3 regions of the Cupriavidus sp. HPC(L) genome follow, and region 1 is predicted to be linked to each of the others. Evidence: predicted binding sites of a transcription regulator. Region 1 holds the regulator's gene; each other region holds the start of a gene.

Region 1 (5,724 bases):
GCTCTCGATGGCGAACTTGTGCGCCTTGGCCACGTCCTCCTGCGCGCGGCGCCGGATGTTCTCGGACTCGGCGACGGCACGCAGATACAGGTCGTAGTTCTCGCGTGCCTTGGCTTCCTGTTCCGCCAACTGCGCGGCAAACTGCGACGCGTCATCCGCGGCGGCGGCGGGCTCTGCCGATGGATTGGGCGTGGCCGATTGCGCGGCTTGCGCTTCGGCGGCCTGGTCGGCGGGCGAGGTCGGCGGCGTGTTGGATGGCGTTTGCTTCTGGTCTTCCATGTCGATCCGTTTCAGAACAAGTTGCGGCCGCACAGGGCGGTCCGCCTGGGGTCAATCGGAATTCAGCTGGCAACTGGTGGCGCCAAGCCGATATTTCAAGAGCGGATGGACATCTGCAACGAAACATCAGCTTACAAACTTAAACCAGTGCTGCGAGAAGTGAAATTGCTTTGCTGCAGTGCAGCTTCTAAGATAAATCCAAAAAAACGACAACACTGCCGGGGTGCCGTCTCCTATTGCAGTCCTTCCTGCCGGGGTAAGGCCATGCGCAAGCTGCCGAAGCCGTCCAACAAAACGCCGAAGTTCTCTCCGAAGTTCTCGCTGTTCACGCTGCTGGTTCTTCTTTCCGTGGCGGCGCTGACCGTCTTCGTCTGGCTCTCCGATGGGCTGACCCCACGCGACAGCGTGGCCGGCGGTGCCGATCCCGCGCTGCGCCAATACATCATCCAGTACTCCCGCTGAACATTGCAGCGGCTTACCCTTTGAAGCCGTCGATGCGGCGGCGGTCCCGCTTGGTCGGGCGCCCTTGCAGTTGCGACGCCGGCTCGACATGGAGACGCCGCCGCTCGGCCTCCGCGGCGCGCCGCGTCCGGCTCTCCTCGGTTTCCTCATAGAGCGTCTGGGCCACGGACGCCGGCCCGCGGGCCGGGGCGATGCCCTTGACCACCAGCTCCCAGCGCTGCTGATGGGCGTCGATGCGCACGGTGTCGCCCGGCTTGACCTCGCGCGAATTCTTGCATGGCTGCCCGTTGACCTCTACCCGGCCCCGCTCGACGGCCTCGGCCGCCAGCGAACGGGTCTTGAAGAAGCGCGCGCACCACAGCCACTTGTCGATCCGCTGCCGCGCATCGTCCTCGTACGACGGATTCATGCCGCGGCTCCCCTTGCCTGCGCCAGCGAGCGCCTCGCTTCCAGTTCGTGCGCATGCGGCAGGCGCAACGGCCAGCCCTGCATATGCTGCAGCGCGATCTCCGACAGCGCGGTGATCCAGAACGGCGCGTCGTTCAGGCACGGAATGAAGTGAAATTCCTTGCCGCCGGCGACCTTGAATTCGGACTGTCCTTCCATCGCGATCTCCTCCAGCGTCTCGATGCAGTCGGCCGGAAAGCCCGGGCAGAATACGTCGACCCGCGCGGTGCCGACCTTGCCCAGCTCGGTCAGCGTCGGCGCCGTATAGGGCTGCAGCCACTCTGCCTTGCCGAAGCGCGACTGGAACGTGACCTGGTACTGGCCGGGCTGCAGGCCCAGCGCCTCGCCCAGCATGCGGCCTGTCTTCAGGCATTCGCAGTGATACGGATCGCCCAGCTCGAGCGTGCGCCGCGGCACGCCGTGGAAGGACAGGATCAGCCGGTCGCCGCGCGCGAAATCCGGGGCCCCATGCTGGGCCCAGTAGGCGCCGACCTGCTGGTGCAGCGCGCCCAGATAGGCCGGGTGGTCGTGAAAATGTTTGACCAGCCGCAGTTCGGGCTGATTGCGCCATTCGCCGAGCACGCGAAACAGTTCGTCAAACGCGGTCGCGGTGGTGGTGCCGGAATACTGCGGGTACATCGGCAGCGCCAGGATGCGCTCGCAGCCCTGGCGCCGCAGCGCCTCCATCACCGAAGGGATCGACGGGTTGCCGTAGCGCATCGCGCAGGCCACCGTCACGTCATGCCCCTGCTGCGCCAGCAGCTGCTGCAGCGCATGCGCCTGCCGCTCGGTATGGACCAGCAGCGGCGAGCCGGTCCGGTGCGCCTCGCGCAGCCAGATCGATTCGTACTTCAGCGCCGACGCGCGCGAGCGCAGCGGCAGGATCAGCCCGTACAGCACCGGCAACCAGGCCGCGCGCGGAATCTCGACCACGCGCGGATCGGACAGGAACTGTTTCAGGTAGCGGCCGACCGCCTTGGGGGTCGGCTCGTCCGGCGTGCCCAGGTTGATCAGCAGGATCGCCGTGCGGGGCGCCTGCCCATGGCGGTAGGCCGGTTCTGCGGTAAAGGTCATAGGGATTCCGGTATCGCCGGGGCACGAAGGCCGCCCTGCGCGTGGCGGCCCGCCCAGGCCGCCATCAGTTCTGGCTGCTCAGCGCGCTCGACAGCAGCCGCGCCGTGATATCGACGATCGGGATCACCCGGTCATAGGCCATCCGCGTCGGGCCGATCACGCCCAGCGTGCCGACGATCTGGCCGTCGACCTCGTACGGCGCGGTGATCACGGCCATGTCCTCGAGCGGCACCAGCCGGCTCTCGCCGCCGATGAAGATCTGCACGCCCTCGGCGTGGCTCGACACATCGAGCAGCTGCAGCAGGCTGGTCTTGTGCTCGAACACGTCGAACAGCCGGCGCAGCTTGTCCATGCTCGAGGCCAGGTCCTCGACCTCGAGCAGCTTGCGTTCGCCCGAGATATAGACCTGCTCGTCCTCGTCGGCCATCGCGCTGCTGCCGGCCTCGACCGCGGCCTGCATCAGTTCCGACATGTCGATGCGCAGCGCCTTCAGTTCGTCGCGCAGCCGCTCGCGCACGGTGTCGAAGCGCATGCCGGCGTAATGGGTGTTGATGAAATTGGCCGCCTCGACCAGCTGCGACGCGCTGTAGGGCAGCTCGGTCTGGATGATGCGGTTCTGCACGTCCCCTTCCGGGGTCACGATGATCAACAGGATGCGCTTGTCGGACAGGCGCATGAATTCGATCTGCCGGAAGGCCTGCGCGCGGCGCGGGGTCATCACCACGCCGGCGAACTGCGACAGGTTCGACAGCGTGCGCGCGGCCGACGTGATCATGCGCTGCGGGCTCTGCTCCTGCGCGCCGAGTTCGCCCTGGATCAGACCGGCCAGCTTGGTGCGGTCGAACTGGGTATCGAGCGGCTGGGCCGTCAGCATGGTATCGACGAACAACCGGTAGCCGCGCGGGGTCGGGATGCGCCCCGCCGACGTGTGCGGGCTGGCGATGAAGCCCATCTCTTCCAGGTCCGACATCACGTTGCGGATGGTCGCCGGCGACAGGTCCAGTCCCGAGTACTTCGACAGCGTACGCGAGCCGACCGGCTGCCCTTCGGCGATGTAGCGCTCGATCAGGGTCTTGAGAAGGGTTTTCGCTCGTTCGTCCATGGTGTCCCGATTTTACGCAAGTTTTGCGCGGTGGGGCTCGCTCTGGCACTCGCCCCCCGGGCCGTGCTGACAATGGTCATGGCGGTATGGTCTAATCCGGGCATGTCTGCACACCCCAAGTCCGGCGCCGCGCACGCGCCCTTTCGCACGGTCGCCCTGGTCGGCAGGTATTCGACCGCGGGCATCGAAGGTCCGCTCGAGGAACTGGCGGCCTGCATCCTGCGCAACGGCCAGGACGTGGTGTTCGAACGCGAGACCGCGCTGGCGACCGGCCTGACGGACTACCCGGCGCTGTCCGCCGAGGAGATCGGCCGCGAGGCCGACGTCGCGGTGGTGCTCGGCGGCGACGGCACGCTGCTCGGCATCGCGCGCCAGCTGGCCGGCTTCTCGGTGCCGCTGATCGGCGTCAACCATGGCCGCCTCGGCTTCATGACCGACATCCCGCTGGAGGATGTGCAATCGGTGCTGCCGGCCATGCTCAGCGGCCACTACGAGCCCGAGAACCGCATGCTGCTCGAATCGCGCGTGATCCGCGACGAGGGCGTGATCTTCTCCGCGCTGGCCCTGAACGACGTGGTGGTCAATCGTTCGGGCATCTCCGGCATGGTCGAGCTGGCGGTCTCGGTGGATGGCTACTTCATGTACAACCAGCGTTCGGACGGCCTGATCGTGTCGACGCCGACCGGATCGACCGCCTATGCGCTGTCGGCCGGCGGGCCGATCCTGCATCCGACGCTGTCGGGACTGGTGCTGGTGCCGATCGCCCCGCATGCGCTGTCGAACCGGCCGATCGTGCTGCCGCACGACGCCGAGGTGTCGATCGAGGTCGCCACCGCGCGCGATGCCAGCGTCAACTTCGACATGCAGTCGCTGACCTCGCTGCTGCCGGGCGACCGCATCGTGGTGCGCCGCTCGGCCAAGACCATCAACCTGCTGCACCCGGTCGGCTACAACTACTACGCGACGCTGCGCAAGAAGCTGCACTGGCACGAGTACCCGACCGAAGACAACCGGCTCTGAGCGCAAGCGTCCCGCATCGTTTGCCGCCCGCCCCAGCCGGTCCCGATCCCTCCCCTAGTCATCGCCGCCCTCCGTCTCCGAAGATGCTGCGCAGCCTGTCCATCCGCGATTTCGTCATTGTCGATACGCTCGACCTCGACTTTTCCGCCGGCTTCACCGTGTTCACCGGCGAGACCGGTGCCGGCAAGTCGATCCTGATCGATGCGCTGGCGCTGGTGCTCGGCGAGCGCGCCGATGCCGGCGTGGTGCGCGAGGGCGCGGCGCGCGCCAGCGTCAGCGCCACCTTCTCCACGCACCCCGCGCTGGACGCCTGGCTCAACGAGCAGGCGCTGGCCGAGGACGACGGCAACGTGCTGCTGCGCCGCGTCGTCGATGCCAACGGCCGCAGCAAGGCCTTCATCAACGGCAACGCGGCCACGCTGGCGCAGCTGCGCGAGGTCGGCGACCAGCTGGTCGACATTCACGGGCAGCACGCGCATCAGCTGCTGCTGCGGCCGGACGCGCAGCGTCTGCTGCTCGACGCGCATGCCGGCCTGACCGCGCAGTCGGCCGCGGTCGCCGAGGCCTGGCGCACCTGGCGCGCCTGCGTGCGGCAGCGCGAAGCGGTCGAACAGCAGTCGCGCGAGATGCAGCTCGAACGCGAGCGGCTCGAATGGCAGGTCGGCGAGCTCGACAAGCTGGCGCCGCAGCCCGATGAATGGGAGGCGATCCAGGCCGAGCACAAGCGGCTGTCGCACGCGGCCAATCTGCTCGAGGGCGGCCGCGCCGCGCTCGACGGGCTGTCCGAAGCCGACGGCGCGGTGCTGTCCGCGCTCAATGCGATGGTCCACCGGCTGCGCCAGCTCGCCGAGGTCGATCCCGCGCTGGGCGATGTGGTGACCGCGCTGGAAGCGGCCGAGGTGCAGGCCGAGGAAGCGGCCCACTCGCTGACCCGCTATGTCGACCGGCTCGAGCTCGACCCCGAACGGCTGCAGGTCGTCGAGGAGCGGATGCAGGCGCTGCACACCGCCGCGCGCAAGTTCCGCGTGCCGCCCGAACAGTTGCCCGACGAATTGCTGGCGCGCCGCCAGCAGCTCGACGACCTGCAGGCCGCACAGGACCTGAACAAGATCACCGCGCGCGAGGCCGCGGCCCGCGCCGCCTACCTGACCATCGCGCGCCACCTGAGCGACGCCCGGCGCCAAGCCGCAGAGCGGCTGTCGGCCGCGGTCACCGAGGCGATGCAGGGCCTGTCGATGGCCGGCGGCAGCTTCACCGTGGCGCTGCACCCGATCGACGAAGGTGTCAGCCATGGACTCGAACAGGTCGAGTTCCTGGTCGCGGGCCATGCGGGCGTCAGC
Region 2 (5,724 bases), on a different contig from region 1:
CGGCGCCGGCAGCGCATGGACATGGGACGAGGCTACCGGCCAGTACTATCTGCATCTGTTCCTGCCGCAGCAGCCCGACCTGAACTGGCGCAATCCGCAGGTCGTGCAGGCGATGCACGGCGTGCTGCGCTTCTGGCTCGACCGCGGCGTCGACGGCTTTCGCATCGACGTCGCCCATTGCACCGGCAAGGACCCGACCTTCGCCGATCATCCGCGCTGCCTGGCCGGCGAGCCGCTGGCCGACTTCAACGACGATCCCTACAGCCACGAGGTGCTGCGCGGCATCCGCAAGCTGGTCGACAGCTATCCCGGCGACCGCGTGCTGGTCGGCGAGGTCAATATCCGCTCGACCGCCACCGTGGTGCAGTACTACGGCGCCGGCGACGAGTTGCACATGTCGTTCAACTTCCCGCCGCTCGATGCGCCGTGGGACCCGGTGGTGTTCCGCACCTGCATCCGCGAGGTCGATGCGCTGCTGCAGCCAGCGGAGGCCTGGCCGACCTGGGTGCTGTCGAACCACGACAACGAGCGCCATCGCACCCGCTACGGCGGCTCGATGCGCCGCGCCCGCGCCGCGGCGGTGATGCTGCTGACGCTGCGCGGCACGCCGTTCATCTTCCAGGGCGAGGAACTGGGGCTGCAGGACGTGGTGGTCGAAGCGGGCCAGCGCGTCGATCCGGGCGGGCGCGACGGTCCGCGCGGACCGATCCCCTGGGACTTCGCGCCGCCGCATGGCTGGCGCGCGGCCCGGACCTGGCTGCCGTTCCCGCCCGAGGCCGCCACGCTGTCGGTGCAGTCGCAATGGTCGCAGCCCTCGTCGATGCTGCATCTGTACCGCACGCTGATCGCCGCGCGCCGCGCCAGTGCGGCGCTGCGGCTGGGCAGCTGGGAAGAACTGCCGTCGCCGCCCGAGGTGCTGGCCTATCGCCGCCGGCATGGCGAGGACGAGCGCGTGGTCTGCATCAACTTTGCCGAGCGGCCGCTGCCGGTCGATCTCGACGGCGACTGGCGCGTCGCGATCGACAGCCTGCCCGAAGGGGCGGACCGGCGTTTCGACGGCATGCTGCAGCCCGAGCAGGCCGTGCTGCTGGAGCCGCTGTCGCTGCCGAAGCCATCGCAGCCATCGCAGCCGTAAGCGCTGCGGGCGGTGCAGCCCGGACCGCCCGCTGCCGCCGTTCAACCGTCAGGAGGAGGACCCATGCGTTCGCTCTGGTACCGCAATGCGATCATCTACCAAATCGACGTCAGCGTATTTCGCGACGGCAATAACGACGGATGGGGCGACCTCCAGGGCTTGACGGCGCATCTCGAATACCTGCGCGGACTCGGCGTGACCTGCATCTGGCTGTCGCCGTTCTACCAGTCGCCGTTTCTCGATGGCGGCTACGACATCACCGACCATCTCGCCGTCGATCCGCGCTTCGGCAATCTGGCCGACATGGTGGCGCTGCTCGAGAAGGCCGAAGAGCTCGGTATCCGCGTGATGGTGGAGCTGGTGGCGCACCACACATCGGATCAGCATCGCTGGTTCCAGGAAGCGCGGCGCGACCGCAATTCGCCGTACCGCGACTACTACGTCTGGGCCGACGAACCGGAGGAGACCCACGTCAAGCCGATCTTCCCTACCGTCGAGGACAGCGTCTGGACCTGGGACGAGGAAGCGGGCCAATACTATCGGCATGCCTTCTATTCGCACCAGCCCGATCTGAACATCGCCAATCCAGCGGTGCGTACCGAGATCGAGGAGATCATGTCGTTCTGGCTGCGGCTCGGCGTATCCGGCTTCCGCATCGATGCGGCGGGGCACATGATCGATGGGGCCAAGGAAGCGGACCCGCGCGACGACGGCTTCTGGCTGCTGAACGACCTGCGCGCGTTCGCGACGCTGCGCCGCTCCGACGCGGTGCTGCTTGGCGAGGTCGACGTGCCGGTCGAGGACTACGCTCGCTATTTCGGCAAGGGGCACCGGCTGACGCTGGTGTCGAACTTCTTCCTGAACAACCTGCTGTTCCTGGCGCTGGCGCGCGAACGCGCCGAGCCGATCGAGCGCGCGCTGCGCGAGCAGCCCGATCCGCCCGAGCGCGCGCAATACGCGGTGTGGGTGCGCAATCACGACGAGCTCGATCTGGAGCGCCTCAGCGAGGCCGAGCGCGAAGAGGTGATGCAGCGCTTCGCGCCGGATCCGGACATGCGCGTCTACAACCGCGGTATCCGCCGCCGGCTGCCGCCGATGCTTGACGGCGACCAGCGCCGCATCGCGCAGGTCCATGCGCTGCTGTTCTCGCTGCCCGGCACGCCGATCCTGCGCTACGGCGAGGAGATCGGCATGGGCGAGGACCTGTCGCTGAAGGAACGCCACGCGGTGCGCACGGCGATGCAATGGTCCGACGAGGTCAATGGCGGCTTCTCGCCCGCCGATCCCGAATCGCTGCCGGTGCCGGTGATCCGCGAGGGCCCGTTCCGCTACGACCAGGTCAATATCTACGACCAGTTGCTGCGCGACGATTCACTGCTGGCGAAGACCGGCAAGATGATCCGCGCGCGCGTCGGCATGCCGGAGATCGGCTATGGCGAATGCACGGTGATGGAGGTCGGCTGTCCGTCGGTGCTGGCGCTGCGGCACGAGCTGGACGGGCAGGTGGTGTTCACGTTCGCCAATCTGTCGGACAAGGACGTCGAGGTGAAGCTGCCCGAGGTCGAGGTCGGCGAGCTGCGCGACATGCTGGTCGATGGCCCGTACCCGCCGCCGCAGACCGCGCATACGCTGAAGCTGCGCGCCTACGGATACCGATGGCTGCGGCAGCGGCCGTGCTTCGGGCCGTGATCGGCAGCATCAGTTCGGCAAAGACAGCGACAACCAGGGAGAAACGCGATGGAAGCGATCGGACAACGGCGCTGGGTCATTGCGGAAGGCTATCTGCCGCCGACCGACCCGGCCGCCAGCAGGCAATTGAACAGCCATGAAGCGGCCTGCCTGCTCAATACCGGCGATGCCCCGGCCCATGTCACGGTGACGATCTTCTATGCGGACCGCGAACCCGTCGGTCCGTACCGGCTCACGGTGCCGGCGCGCCGCACCTTGCATCTGCGCTTCAACGATCTGCGCGACCCCGAGCCGATCCCCGAGGACACCGACTACGCCAGCGTGATCGAGTCCGATGTGCCGATCGTCGTGCAGCACACCCGGCTCGATTCGCGCCAGGCCGCGCTCGCGCTGATGACCACGCTGGCCTATCCGGTCCCGGCCTCGGTGTCCGCGGCGTCCGGCTGACCGCGCCGCACCCGATCCCCATTTCGCCCAGGAGTCCGCCATGCCCTTGATCGGCTATCACGCCTCGCACGAACAGTTCTCGCCGGGCGACCTGCTGCGCTATGCGCGCGCCGCGCAGCTGGCCGGTTTTACCGCGCTCAGCAGCTCCGACCACTTCCATCCGTGGAGCGAGCGGCAAGGGGAGAGCGGCCATTCCTGGTCCTGGCTCGGCGCCGCGATGGCGACCGTCGACCTGCCGACGGGCGTGGTCGCCTGTCCGTTCGGGCGCTACCACCCGGCCGTGGTCGCCCAGGCCGCCGCGACGCTGGAGGCGATGTTCCCGGGCCGCTTCTGGATCGCGCTCGGCACCGGCGAGGCGCTGAACGAACACATCACCGGCCGGCCGTGGCCGCCCAAGCCCGAGCGGCAGGCGATGCTGTCCGAGTCGGTGGACGTGATGCGCGCGCTGTGGCGCGGCGAGGAGGTGACGCACCGGGGCAGAATCGTCGTCGATCGCGCCCGGCTGTACACGCTGCCGCAGCGTCCGCCGCCGATCTTCGCCGCCGCGCTGACCGAGCAGACCGCGCGCTGGGCGGGACAGTGGGCCGACGGCCTGATCACGATCTCGGGGCCGCGCGAGACCATGCGCGCGGTCATTGACGCCTTCCGCGAGGGCGGCGGCGGAGGCAAACCCGTGCATATCCAGGCCAAGATCGCCTACGCCGACCCCACGCAGGGCGACGAGGCCGCGCGCCGCATGGCCTACGAGCAGTGGCGCACCAATGTGTTCGACAGCGAGACCGCGGCGAACCTGGCGACCCCGGCCGAGTTCGATGCCCGCGCCCGCACGGTGTCGCCGGACGACATCGAGCGCGCGGTCCGGATCTCCTGCGACGCCGCGCAGCAGGCCGCATGGCTTGCCGAAGACCTGGCGATGGGCGCCGACGCGGTCTTCCTGCACAACGTCTGCGGCAACCAGCAGGCCTGGCTCGACGCCTGCGCGCAGACGGTGCTGCCGCAACTGCGGGGCGGGGTCTGAACCCGCCTCGTTGGCACCCGCTGGCGACATTCGCCTGAAAAAACCGGGCCGCACAATATAAGAGACAATGCCCGCCGGGCCTTGCACCGCGCGGGCCCGGGGCAAATTCGCTGCTTTTGTGCGGGTAAACCCGTATTCAGGCCTCGTCTTGAAAACCCGAAACCCCGTCCCTATAATTAGCACTCGCCGGGTGCGAGTGCTAACAGCGTGCTGTAATCTCCATCCGGCGTCCGATTTCAAGGGCCTCCGCAGTCCCGCGGCGGCCACTTTGCAAATAAATGCTCACTTGTACTAAGGAGTCCGTATGAATCTGCGTCCTTTGCACGACCGCGTGATCGTCAAGCGTCTGGACAACGAAACCAAGACCGCTTCCGGCATCGTGATTCCCGACAATGCTGCCGAGAAGCCCGATCAGGGCGAAGTGCTGGCCATCGGCCCGGGCAAGAAGGATGACAAGGGCGCGTCGATCGCCCTCGACGTCAAGGTGGGTGACCGCGTGCTGTTCGGCAAGTACGCCGGCCAGACCGTGAAGGTGGATGGCCAGGAACTGCTGGTCATGCGCGAAGAAGACATCATGGCGGTCATCAACAAGTGATGTCGCTGTCCGGGCGCCGCGCGTCCGGAACCCCCGGGGCGCACGGTTTCGCCGCTGCGGCGATCGCGCCCGGGACTTTTCCCGTACAGAATTCTGGAGATCTAGAACATGGCAGCTAAAGACGTAGTGTTCGGCGACAGCGCTCGCCACAAGATGGTCGAAGGCGTGAACATCCTGGCCAACGCGGTCAAGGTGACCCTGGGTCCGAAGGGCCGCAACGTGGTGCTCGAGCGCAGCTTCGGCGGCCCGACCGTGACCAAGGACGGCGTGTCGGTCGCCAAGGAAATCGAGCTGAAGGACAAGCTGCAGAACATGGGCGCCCAGATGGTCAAGGAAGTCGCTTCCAAGACCAGCGACAACGCCGGTGACGGTACCACCACCGCGACCGTGCTGGCCCAGTCGATCGTGCGCGAAGGCATGAAGTACGTTGCCGCCGGCATGAACCCGATGGATCTGAAGCGCGGCATCGACAAGGCCGTGGGCGCCGCCGTGGAAGAGCTGAAGAAGCTGAGCAAGCCGACCACGACCAGCAAGGAAATCGCCCAGGTTGGCGCGATCTCGGCCAACAGCGACGAAGTGATCGGCAAGCTGATCGCCGAAGCGATGGACAAGGTCGGCAAGGAAGGCGTGATCACCGTCGAAGACGGCAAGTCGCTGGCCGACGAGCTGGAAGTCGTCGAGGGCATGCAGTTCGACCGCGGCTACCTGTCGCCGTACTTCATCAACAACCCGGACAAGCAAGTCGTCCAGCTCGACAACCCGTTCGTGCTGCTGTTCGACAAGAAGATCTCGAACATCCGCGACCTGCTGCCGGTGCTGGAGCAAGTGGCCAAGTCGAGC
Region 3 (5,724 bases), on a different contig from region 1:
CCGGCCGTCGTTGCCGATGCATTCGGGTGCAGCGCCGACGCGCCACCCGCCAGCCAGGGTCGCGGCCGCGCGCGGACGAACCTGAGCGGATCCGCCTTGATGACGCTGGTCGATCCGATGGTGCGCGCGGGCGCCTGGGCGGCAGGCTCGGACGCGCCGGAGAAGACCGAGGTCCGGATCGGCTTCATCCCGCTGACCGACTGCGCCTCGATCGTGATGGCCGCCGCGCTGGGGCTGGACCGCAAGCACGGCATCCGCATCACGCCGGCCAGGGAGGCCTCGTGGGCCGGCGTGCGCGACAAGCTGGTCAACGGCGAGCTCGACGCCGCGCACGTGCTGTACGGGCTCATCTACGGCGTGCAGCTGGGCATCGGCGGACCAAGGAAGGACATGGCGGTCCTGATGAACCTGAACCACAACGGCCAGGCGATCTCGCTGTCGACGAAGTTGGCCGACAAGGGCGTCCGGGACGGCGCCAGCCTGCGCGCCTACATGACGCGGGAAAAGCGCGAATACACCTTCGCGCAGACCTTCCCCACCGGCACGCATGCGATGTGGCTGTACTACTGGCTCGCGGCCCACGGCATCGATCCGATGCGGGAGGCGCGCGCGATCACCGTGCCGCCGCCGCAAATGGTGGCCAATATGCGGCTCGGCCAGATGGACGGCTTCTGCGCCGGCGAACCGTGGCACGCGCGCGCGATCGCCGACGGCATCGGCTTCACCGCCGAGACCACGCAGGGCATCTGGCGCGACCATCCCGAGAAGACGCTGGGCACCACGGCCGAATTCGTGCAGAAGTATCCGAACACGGCGCGCGCGATGGTGGCCGCGGTGCTGGAGGCATCGCGCTTCATCGACGCGTCGGCGTCGAATCGCCGCAGGACGGCCGAGACCATCGCCGCGCCATCCTGTGTCGACACCGACATGGAGCTGATCCTCGACCGCATGCTGGGCCGTTATGCCAACGGGCTGGGCAGGACCTGGGACGACCCCGATGCGATGCATTTCCATCGGGACGGCGAGGCGAACTATCCCTACCTGTCGGACGGCATGTGGTTCCTGACGCAGCACAAGCGTTGGGGATTGCTGAAGGAGCATCCTGACTATCTGGCGGTGGCCCGCCAGGTCAATCGGCTCGACGTCTACCGGCAGGCCGCCACGGCCGCGCAGGTACCGCTGCCGGCCAGCGAATTCCGCACGGCGAGGCTGATGGACGGCGTGATCTGGGACGCCACGCGCGACCCGAAGGCTTATGCCGACGGCTTCGCGATCAAGGCCTGAATGGCGCTGGCCGGCCGCCGCGCGGGCCGTCTGGCGTATCGCGCTATCATCGACCGATACGTACCCCCTGCTGCACCCCCGCTGCCCCGCTCTCACCGTACAGCATCACCGCACCGCCATGTCCGCTGACCGCCTCCACACTCTGCCCGCCTTCTCTGCGGCCCCCTATATCAAGGAAATCGGCCGCGGCGTCGCCGGCGCCCGTGCGCTGCCGCGCGACGATGCGCGCCTGCTGTTCGACGCGATGCTGTCCGGACGCGTCTCCGACCTCGAACTCGGCGCCGTGCTGATGGCGTACCGGATCAAGGGCGAGGCGCCGCACGAGCTGGCCGGCATGCTGGAGGCCGCGCATGCGCACTGCCTGCCGCTGCCGGCGCCGGAGCGTCAGGTGGTGGTCATCCCGAGCTACAACGGCGCGCGCAAGCAGCCCAATCTGGTACCGCTGCTGGCGCTGCTGCTCGCGCGGGAGGGTATCCCGGTGCTGGTGCATGGCACGCGCGAGTTCAATCAGCGCGTCACCAGCATCATGCTGTTCGAGGCCCTGGGGATCGCGCCGTGCGCGACGGTCGACGAAGCCGCGCGACGGCTCGCGCAGCCGGGCGGCGGCGATACCGATCCAGGCCCGCTGGCGGTGCTGCCGATCGACGTGCTGTCGCCGGCCCTGTCGGCGCTGCTCGACAAGCGCACCGTGATCGGGCTGCGCAATTCCTCGCACACGATCGTCAAGATGCTGCAGCCGGTCGGCGCGCACACGCCTGCCGAGGCGCTGCGGCTGTACAGCTACACGCACCCCGAATACCGCGAGACGCTGACCGATTACTTCTCGCACGAGCCGGCCAACGTGCTGCTGGCGCGCGGCACCGAGGGCGAGGTCGTGGCCGACGCCCGCCGCGGCAGCCGCATCGACTGGCTGCACGACGGCCATCAGCGCACGCTGGTGGACCCGATGTCGGGCTCGGTCGCCGACGTGCCGGCGCTGCCGCCGGGCACCGACGTGGCGTTGACGGCCGCGTGGATCCGCCAGGTGCTGGCGGGGGCCGTGCCGGTGCCCGCCCCGATCGCGACGCAGATCGAGACGATCCGCGGTTGCCTGCGCGACAGCGCGCGGGTCAGCTGGGTCAGTCCGCTGTAGCGACTTGGGTACGCACCACTCGATCCTTGCTCCCCTCTCCCGTCCGCGGGGGAGCGGGATCGGGGAAGAGGGCAAAGGCGCAACCATGGCGGACGGCGGCGGCATAGCGACTGCCTTTCTCTCTCCCCAGCCCCTCTCCCGCAAGCGGGAGAGGAGAGCCATCAAGCGTGGGCCAGGAGTACCCTCATGTCATTGGCTCTGTCAAACCCGCCGCGGCGGCAGCGGAATCCGCTCGGTCTCGCCCGGTACGTGCGGGAACTCGTCGTTCTCCCAGCGCCGCGCCGCCTCTTCGATCGCCTCGCGGGTGCTGGCGACAAAATTCCAGAAGATATGCCGCCGGCCGTCGACCGGTTCTCCGCCGAGCAGCATCAGCCGGGACGGCTCCAGCGCCGTGACGGTCGCCTCGGCGCCGGGCGTCAGCACCGCCAGGTGCTCGGCCGGCAGCGCGATGCCGTCGATCGCAGCGGCGCCATCGACCAGATAGAGGCCGCGCTGCTCGTGCTCGGGCGGAATCGCCAGGCTGGCGCCGGCGTCGAGCTCCAGCGCGGCGTACAGCGTGCGGCTGAACACCTGCACCGGCGAGCGTGCGCCGAAGGCGTCGCCGGCGATCACGGTGATGCGCGCGCCGCCGTGGACAAGCCGCGGCAGCGTGTCGGCCGGATGGTGGAAGAACGACGGTGCGACCGTCTCGTGCTCGCGCGGCAGCGCGACCCAGGTCTGGATGCCGTGCAGCCGCGGGCCGGCGTCGCGGGCGGCCTGCGGCGAGCGCTCCGAATGGACGATGCCGCTGCCCGCGGTCATCCAGTTGACGTCGCCGGGCCGGATGGTCTGTTCGCTGCCGACGCTGTCGCGATGGACGATTTCGCCTTCGAACAGATAGGTGACGGTGGCCAGCCCAATATGGGGATGAGGGCGCACATCCATGCCTTTGCCGGGCTCCAGTTGAACCGGACCCATGTGGTCGAAGAAGATGAATGGCCCGACGGTTTGCGCGGCGGCGGAGGGCAGCACCCGCCGCACCGAGAAGTCGCCGATATCTCTTACATGCGGTTTCAACAAATGTTCAATGGCGGACATGGCAGACACTCCAAGGGCGTGGCGGATCGACGCAATGCTGGCAAGTGTAGCCTTTGCGGCCCGATGGCATGGTCCCTGCAGCAGAACCGGCACGGGCGCCGGCCCTCTAATGAACTTGTGTCCGTCTTCGCAGCGATTTCCGGGCGACTTCCTGGCAACCTGGAGCGCTATGGAATTTTTCCTCCGATATTCTGGAACTATCGTAGCGGACCGGACTCCAATTAGCACTCACCCGGCTGGAGTGCTAATATGCGTTGCATTGCAGTGTGGGAAGCGCCGGCCACGACGCCGTCGATGCTTCCGACACGCGGGCACGCCGCCCGCCGGATGCGAAAGGAGCCCTGAGTGAACGCAGTCCTGTCTGCCGATTCGATCACCATGAACAACACCCTGCCGATGGTGCCGCAGCGCGCCAACAGCATGGCCCTGACCCTGCCCGCCGGGCTGGGCAATCTCGACAGCTATATCCAGGCTGTCCACCGTATTCCGATGCTCACCGCCGAGGAGGAGCAGCGGCTCGCGCGCGAGCTGCGCGATCACGACTCGGTCGAGGCGGCCCGCCGCCTGGTGATGTCGCACCTGCGTCTGGTGGTGTCGATCGCCCGCCAGTATCTGGGCTATGGCCTGCCGCACGCGGACCTGATCCAGGAAGGCAATATCGGCCTGATGAAGGCCGTCAAGCGCTTCGACCCGGACCAGGGCGTGCGCCTGGTGTCGTACGCGATCCACTGGATCAAGGCGGAGATCCACGAGTACGTGCTGCGCAACTGGCGCATGGTCAAGGTCGCGACGACCAAGGCCCAGCGCAAGCTGTTCTTCAACCTGCGCAGCCACAAGCAAGGCGCCCATACCTTCACGCCGGACGAGATCGACGCGGTCGCCCGCGAGCTGAACGTCAAGCCGGAAGAAGTGATGGAGATGGAAACCCGCTTGTCGGGCGGCGATCTGGCGCTGGAAGGCCAGGTCGACGACGGCGAGGAGGAGTTTGCGCCAATCGCCTATCTGGCCGACAACCACAACGAGCCGACGCGCGTGCTCGAGGCCAAGCGCCAGGACCGGATGCAGGTCGAGGGCCTGGAACAGGCGCTGACCAAGCTTGATCCCCGCAGCCGCCGCATCATCGAGGCGCGCTGGCTGCAGGTCAACGACGACGGCTCGGGCGGCGCCACGCTGCACGAACTGGCCGACGAGTTCGGCGTGTCGGCCGAGCGCATCCGGCAGATCGAGTCCGCCGCGATGAAGAAGATGAAGGGCGCGCTGCAGGCCTTCGCCTGATCGGCGCCGCCCGCTGGCCATCAACCGAAAGCCGTAAGCCAGCCGCTGGCTCCCCGCATGCACGGGGGTGACGGCGGCGACAAGGGCCGGGTTCCGCAAGGACCCGGCCCTTTTCTTTTGCCGCTCCGGCGCCGCACCGCACATGGGCGTGCCCCCTCCGACTCGGGGTTTGCCCGCATCCCGCGGCCGTGATGTTGACAATCACGCGGCCGTGATCTACAAATCCGTACACAACTACAAACGATTTTGTAGACAATTCTGTCTACAAAACAAATCCTGAGAGCGGATTCCCGATCTTTCGATCTACACCGCCCATCCGGCGCCTTCCGCGCGCCTACCACCGCATGGCATCGCCTTGAGGAGACAAGCATGATGCACACCACCGCGCCTGCCGCCGCCGAGCTGCAGGACAGCGCGTCCGTCCACCATGGCAACGTGCTGATCAAGCCATCGTATGACGAACGGCTGACCAACGAAGACCTGGCGCCGCTGAAGAAGCAGACCTGGAGCACCTACAACATCTTCGCGTTCTGGATGTCGGACGTGCACAGCGTCGGCGGCTACATCACGGCCGGCAGCCTGTTCGCGCTGGGCCTGACCAGCTGGCAGGTGCTGGTCGCGCTGCTGGTCGGCATCGTCATCGTGCAGTTCTTCTGCAATCTGGTGGCCAAGCCGAGCCAGGTCACCGGCACCCCGTATCCGGTGATCTGCCGGGCCTCGTTCGGCGTGCTCGGCGCCAATATTCCGGCGGTGATCCGCGGCCTGATCGCGGTGGCGTGGTACGGCATCCAGACCTATCTGGCCTCGTCGGCCTTCCTGGTGCTGGCGCTGCATTTCTTCCCGTCGCTGGCGCCCTATGCCGACGTCAAGCTGCATGGTTTCGCCGGGCTGTCGACGCTGGGCTGGGCGGCCTTCATGACGCTGTGGGTACTGCAGGCGCTGGTGTTCTGGACCGG

Evidence for each region. The regulator HrcA, encoded in region 1, represses chaperone genes, less so after heat shock. The targets are predictions, from matches to a motif close to TTAGCACTCNNNNNNNNNGAGTGCTAA.
Region 2: a site for HrcA is predicted at 4,466-4,492, ahead of groES (co-chaperone GroES). Genes of this name have one in related genera too.
Region 3: a site for HrcA is predicted at 3,715-3,741, ahead of rpoH (RNA polymerase sigma factor RpoH). Genes of this name have one in related genera too.

Annotation. Positions count from the first base shown of each region.
Region 1 covers NZ_AMPR02000093.1:3,585-9,308, forward strand. The annotation lists gene grpE (nucleotide exchange factor GrpE) at 1-279, opposite strand, end outside; gene B551_RS07145 (hypothetical protein) at 544-741, shown strand; gene B551_RS07150 (RNA-binding S4 domain-containing protein) at 755-1,150, opposite strand; gene hemH (ferrochelatase) at 1,147-2,262, opposite strand; gene hrcA (heat-inducible transcriptional repressor HrcA) at 2,327-3,364, opposite strand; gene B551_RS07165 (NAD kinase) at 3,467-4,384, shown strand; partial or broken gene recN (DNA repair protein RecN) at 4,468-5,724, shown strand, end outside.
Region 2 covers NZ_AMPR02000448.1:5,700-11,423, reverse strand. The annotation lists gene B551_RS22510 (alpha-amylase family glycosyl hydrolase) at 1-1,135, shown strand, start outside; gene B551_RS22505 (alpha-amylase family protein) at 1,199-2,824, shown strand; gene B551_RS22500 (sensory rhodopsin transducer) at 2,873-3,271, shown strand; gene B551_RS22495 (TIGR03885 family FMN-dependent LLM class oxidoreductase) at 3,312-4,289, shown strand; gene groES (co-chaperone GroES) at 4,594-4,884, shown strand; gene groL (chaperonin GroEL) at 4,993-5,724, shown strand, end outside.
Region 3 covers NZ_AMPR02000069.1:3,478-9,201, forward strand. The annotation lists gene B551_RS05785 (CmpA/NrtA family ABC transporter substrate-binding protein) at 1-1,284, shown strand, start outside; gene ybiB (DNA-binding protein YbiB) at 1,403-2,416, shown strand; gene B551_RS05795 (pirin family protein) at 2,618-3,493, opposite strand; gene rpoH (RNA polymerase sigma factor RpoH) at 3,872-4,768, shown strand; gene B551_RS05805 (NCS1 family nucleobase:cation symporter-1) at 5,138-5,724, shown strand, end outside.